2 regions of the Butyrivibrio sp. AE3004 genome follow, and region 2 is predicted to be linked to the other one. Evidence: predicted binding sites of a transcription regulator. Region 2 holds the regulator's gene; the other holds the start of a gene.
The links. Region 2 encodes Rex, which represses fermentation and respiration genes when NADH is low (regulators of the CRP and FNR family bind a similar motif). Its sites were predicted from a motif close to ATTGTTAANTANTTAACAAT; they were not measured.
Positions count from the first base shown of each region.

Region 1: a site for Rex is predicted at 1,224-1,243, ahead of BV60_RS0113675 (acetyl-CoA C-acetyltransferase). Genes of this name have one in related genera too.

Region 1 is NZ_JNLQ01000002.1:2,469,486-2,472,702, forward strand. Features, by position in the region: gene BV60_RS0113675 (acetyl-CoA C-acetyltransferase) at 1-1,169, opposite strand, end outside; gene hpf (ribosome hibernation-promoting factor, HPF/YfiA family) at 1,710-2,237, shown strand; gene BV60_RS0113685 (C40 family peptidase) at 2,452-3,217, opposite strand, start outside.
Region 2 is NZ_JNLQ01000002.1:1,395,162-1,398,378, reverse strand. Features, by position in the region: gene BV60_RS0109200 (bifunctional ADP-dependent NAD(P)H-hydrate dehydratase/NAD(P)H-hydrate epimerase) at 1-65, opposite strand, end outside; gene BV60_RS0109195 (hypothetical protein) at 37-726, opposite strand; gene BV60_RS0109190 (redox-sensing transcriptional repressor Rex) at 797-1,441, opposite strand; gene BV60_RS0109185 (hypothetical protein) at 1,752-2,087, shown strand; gene abc-f (ribosomal protection-like ABC-F family protein) at 2,250-3,217, opposite strand, start outside.

The sequences.
Region 1 (3,217 bases), 1.1 Mb from region 2:
TCAACGATAGTAGCACAACCCATACCACCACCGATGCAAAGAGTAGCAAGACCACGCTTCTTGTCAGATCTCTGCATCTCATGAAGAAGAGTAACAAGAATACGGCATCCTGAAGCTCCTACAGGGTGTCCGAGTGCAATAGCACCACCGTTTACGTTAAGTTTTGAAAGGTCAAAGCCAAGGTCCTTACCAACAGCTACAGACTGAGCTGCGAATGCCTCGTTTGCCTCATAGATATCGATATCGTCAATTGTAAGACCTGTACGATCAAGAACCTTCTTTGTAGCTGCAACAGGACCAACACCCATGATCGAAGGATCTACACCGCCAAGAGCACCTGCTACCCATGTAGCCATAGGCTTAACGCCAAGCTCCTTAGCCTTCTCTTCGCTCATAACAACAATAGCAGCAGCACCATCATTGATACCTGAAGCGTTACCTGCAGTTGTAACACCATCCTTATTGATAGGGCGAAGCTTTGCAAGACCTTCCATTGTAGAACCCGGACGAGGGCCTTCATCTGTATCAAATACAACTGTATCCTTCTTAACCTTAACTTCTACAGGAACGATCTCATCCTTGAACTTACCAGCCTTCTGAGCTGCCTCTGTCTTCTGCTGACTGTTAAGAGCAAACTCATCAAGTTCTTCTCTTGTAAGCTTCCACTGCTCTGCTACATTATCAGCAGTCTGGATCATGTGGTAATCATTGAATGCATCCCAAAGAGCATCATTTACCATGCAATCCTTTAATACGCCGTTATTCATACGATAACCGAAACGAGCCTTGTCAAGTGCAAAAGGAGCCATAGACATGTTCTCCATACCACCTGCAACTACGATATCAGCATCACCTGATCTAATCATCTCAGCAGCCATGTTTACGCAGTTCAGACCTGAACCACAAACAACATTGACAGTAACTGCCGGAACCTCTACGGGAAGACCTGCCTTAATTGATGCCTGACGTGCTACGTTCTGTCCGAGACCAGCCTGGATAACGCAGCCCATAAGAACCTCGTCAACCTGCTCCGGCTTAACGCCTGCTCTGTTTAACGCTTCCTTGATAACGATAGAGCCAAGATCTGCTGCCGGTGTGTTAGAGAGCGCTCCGCCCATCTTACCGATTGCAGTTCTGCATGCGCCTGCCAATACTACTTTCTGTGCCATAGATGCTACCTCCGTTTCGGGACATTTGTCCGCAAATTATTTATTATTTTGTTGCTTGTTATTTTTTTGTCACAACGAATATATTATAGCATGCAGACATTTTTCTGTGCAAGGAAAAGCACTGTCAATATATCCTTTTTTTATTAAATTTTTGTAAAGATGTAATATTTGCACATAAATAAAAAAGTCAATATATAAAATTTATTTTAATTTTAGAAAGTTTTTAAAAGTTATCCACAATTTTAAAATATGGAATGCCTATTTTTCGACTTATACACGAAGTTATCCACATCATCCACATTTATCCACACAAAAACCAAATTTTTCCACGCTTAAAAACAAACATATTTTTTGTATGACTTTCACAAAAATAATAAAAAATAAAAGATTTCTAAACTAGCTTTTATTAAATTGCGTATTCTTATAGATAAATGATATAATTTAACTGAATATTCAGAGAACAACTCACAAGTGACTCTCATTTCTAAAGTAATACTCTGGATAAGCTATAATATACTAAACTGCAAAGGGGATGATTGCATGAAATTCACTATTATTGGTAAGAACATCGATGTAACACCCGGACTGAGATCAGCAGTGGAGGAAAAAATCGGAAAGCTCGAAAAGTACTTCACTCCGGAAACAAATGTCAACGTAACATTAACCGCTGACAAGGATCGTCATAAGATTGAGGTGACCATACCCGTTAAAGGTAAGATCATAAGATCCGAACAGGTCAGCAACGATATGTACGTATCAATTGATCTTGTGGAGGAGATTATTGAACGTCAGCTGAAAAAATATAAGAGCAAACTTGTAAACAAGCACCAGACCGAAATCAGTAACTTTAAGAAAGAATATATTGATAACGAAGATTTTGATGATGAAGAAATCAAGATCGTCAGAGTAAAGAAATTTGATCTTAAGCCAATGTATGTAGAGGATGCTGCCATCCAGATGGAGCTCCTTGGCCACAACTTCTTCGTATTCATCAATGCTGAGACAGATCAGCCCAATGTTGTTTACAAAAGAAAAGGAAATACATACGGCCTTATTGAACCCGACTAATTCTAATGACTAAAAAAACCAGATTGGATGCAAGCATCCATCTGGTTTTTTTTTACAAGTCACTTAGTATTTTTTATCTTCAGAGCGGAGACTCGTAAATGCTATGCATTTACTCGTTTCGGCTTCTCGCCGAATGAATTATAAAAAATAAAGACCAGTTCGGATGCAAGCATCCTTCTGGTCTTATTTTTTATAATTCGCTTGGCTCTGAAGATTAGAAGATTCTTCTAACTGCCAATACCTGTCTGTATCCTGCGTCTGAAATCTTGATACCTGTCTTAGCTGTGGAAGCATGTACAATCTGTCCACCACCGATATAGATTCCTACGTGACCTGAGTAACATACAATGTCACCGGCCTGTGCATTTGCAAGTCCATCAACTGCTGCTCCGACGCTTCTGTCCGCACCACTTGAGTGAGGAAGACTTACACCAAAGTTAGCATATACGCTCATTACAAATCCTGAACAGTCTGTTCCGTTTGTAAGACTGGATCCTCCGTATACATAAGGATTACCAACAAACTGAGTAGCAAAGGAAGCAACTGCAGATCCGATAGAACTTGACTGTGTTGTATAGCTTCCTGCTGAATTATAGTTCTTAGAGCCCTTAGAACCGCCTTCTGATGAAGAACTCTTTGTTCCCTTCTTAGCCTGGGCAAGTGCTGCGAGACGAGCCTCTTCTTCTTTCTTAAGACGAGCTTCCTCTTCTGCCTTGGACTCTGCTTCAACGAACTCTGTAGAAAGCTCTACATAATCCATTGATACGTAACCTTCACCTTCTTCGATGCTGACCTTAACCCAGCCATCAAGCTCTTCGGTTACAACAAGTTCATCTTCAATCGGTACAAGTCCGAGCACTTCATCATCTGTGCTGGGGCCGCTTCTTACTTTAAGTGTTGTAGTTGTAACAGTAGCAATACGCTTACCAACCTGTTTTGCAAGCTCAACTGCATCTTCGCCTGTTACGCAATACTCTGCC
Region 2 (3,217 bases):
ATTTCGGCAGCGCTTACTACATATCTTGAGTTTTTATCAACTATCGGTAAATTTTTCTTCGTCATATATTATCCCATCACGTTCTTCCATTCCCGGCTTTACAATAGGGTGCCTTCTTTCCGGATCGTATTTTAAGTCAAACAGGTCTATAACTTCAGGGCCAAATATATTGTGCATATATGAATAAACGTTAAAATTTTCTATCTCCTTTTCCTGCATCCGTATAATATTCTTTTTTAGCTGGACCCTTACCTGGGATACCCATTCATCAATCGCAGTTATTTCAACTGTATTGTCATGTATCCTTTTGTAAAATAGCTCCATAGTTTCAACCATGAGCTGATAGTTAACCTGGTATATTTCCCTGGGAAGGCCAAGCATTTCATCCTCACAGCCTTCTATTTTCTCATTACATTCCTTGATCAGCCTCGTGTGGTCATCCATTTCGGCTTCAAGCTTTTTTCTTTGTTTTGGATTTTTGTCAGCGTCATCCCTTAAAACAACAATTTCTCCAAGAAGCTTCTTTTTAAGACGTTTTATGTCTTTAATCTTCTCTCTTATTTCTTCCTGCTTTGCAACAAGCTTAATAAGCTCAGCCTCAATCCCTTTAATTTTTGCGGTCTTGGGGCTTAGTGTAAAAAGCTGTTGCCATTTTTCATCTTTGAAAAGGATAGGCACATCCTTTCCAATAAGTGCATCGGAATAATTATTGTCGCTCTTGGCCATATCGGAATCCTCATGCTCTCATCTGTAAACGCATGGTTTTAGCTGTCTTCTACCGGTCTGAAACCGATTCTTACTTTTTGTGGGAACTTTCATATCTGTCAATACTGTAAGACAGCTTCATAAGTGAATCCGAAAGATGAACATTTTCAACCTGTACATACGGTGGAACTTCAAGATCTACGTGTGCAAAATTCCAAATTGCTTTAATACCGCATTTTACAAGTTTATCAGCCATTGGAACAGCCTGATCCTTCGGGATTGTAAGAACAGCTATCTCAATTTTGTTTTCCCTTACAAAACTTTCGATCTCCTCTATGGGCCTTATCTCTATATCACGAATCTTCTTTCCGTGAAGATCCGGATTTAGATCAAATGCACCTTTAAAAATAAAACCTCTGTTAAAAAAATTATTATAACCTGATAACGCCTGCCCCAAATGTCCCGCACCTATGATAATAAGTGTGTGCTCTCTACCAAGCCCTAATATTTTTCCTATCTCTTCATAAAGATATTCTACATTGTATCCATAACCTTGCTGCCCAAAGCCTCCAAAGTTATTAAAGTCCTGTCTTATCTGAGAAGCAGTTACCTTCATGATATCGCTGAGCTCCTGAGAAGATATGCGGGTAATTCCCTGATCCTTGAGTTCTCCGAGATATCTGAAATATCGTGGCAGACGACTTATAACCGCCTGAGAAATTTCTTTTCTCGCCATGTTTCCTCCAACCATGTATTTCTCCGAATATATTGCGCTTTTAATATTTTGCTCTAAAAATCCGGATATTATAATTATACTATCTGTTAAAATATAGTCAATGTAGACAAATGAATACACAATAAGGTTTTGCTTTTATTTTTTGAAGTAAAAAAATTCTTTCAGCATAGATATTTACTGATAAAATAACTTTCGACTATAAGTGAATTTGTTTTTTCTTTAATAACAAATTTATAAATAATTTCTAATTACCCTTTATAATACAAGTATGTGACTATGTCGTTTTTTAAGTATATGAGGTCATAAAATTATGGGAATGTCTATTGGCGGATTAGGCGGATATAACGTCTACCAGGCACAGCCTATGAATATGTCTTTATCAAATCAGGCACCTGTTTCAGATGTCTATGATAAGCATAAGGCTGTGGGCGACATTGCAACAGTTGCTCCCGTTGTATACCCAAATGCACAGGAAGTGAAGGTTGGAGAAGTCGCAAGCACTGATGGTAAGGAAGAATCATTAAAGGTCAATCAGCAATTTAACCAGATTGCATCTAAGTTTGGCAGTGCTACAGTTGGTTATGGGCGTGATCTTAGCGGTTATTCCTATGGACAAAGCGGCGGATCTTTTGATGCTTTTGCCTGATATATAATTCAGGAAAGACTCGTTAGACGCTCGAAGAAATCCGGAACATCAAAATCCCGGACATATATAATCTTTCAATTTACAAACAGAGTTCTTTTAAAGTTGAAAGATTATATATGTCCGGGACTTTTTATCCTGATATTTCATGTAAATCAATGGTATTTATTCACTTAGTGTTGCCCATTCATCATAAAGAATGCCAAGTCTTTCCTCATTAGCGGTCAGTTCATCGGATAGCTTTCGTACTTTTGCAAGATCCGTTGCAACAGAAGGGTCCAGAAGTTCTTCATTAATCTTTTCATTTCTTTCCTCCAGTTTTGCAATCTCATCTTCACATTTTTTTATTGCAGCTTCCTGTTTACGTTTTCTGGCAGCTTCTTCTTTTTGTGCTTTCCAGTCTGCAGCTCCCGTACTTCCATTATCAGATGGAGCCGTCTTGGAAGCGCCTGCAAGCTTACCGAAAGAGCTACCCTGCGCAGCTTCGGAAGCATTCATATCTATTCCCCTTCCAAAGCTTGAAGCATTACCGCTTTCAGTGAGCACCCTGTTTGTCTGTTCCTCACAGTGTTCCATGTAATAATCGTAATTACCCAAATAATTAATCAATCTACCGTGAGTCAGGTCAAGTATTCTTGTAGCTGTTTTATTAATAAAATATCTGTCGTGGCTGACATAAAGTACCGTACCTTCATAGCCGCTTATAGCATCCTCAAGAATTTCCTTACTGGTTATATCCAAATGGTTTGTAGGCTCATCAAGAATCAGAAAATTCGCATCTGAAAGCATAAGCTTTGCAAGTGAAACTCTGCCCTTCTCACCGCCTGACAGATCACCTATTCTTTTAAACACATCATCTCCGGTAAACAAAAATGCGGCAAGTGTGTTTCGAATCTCTGTATTATTCATAGTAGGATATGCATCTGACAGTTCTTCAAATAAAGTTTTTTCATCATGAAGAACCTGATGTTCCTGGTCATAGTAACCAATATGTACTTTTACTCCCAGAGTTATCTCACCGTCATCCAAAGATTCCATGCCATTTATTATCTTAAGCATGGTTGTCTTTCCTGTTCCGTTATCGCCGATAATAGCAACCTTTTCACCGCGCTTTACATCAAAGCTAATGTTCT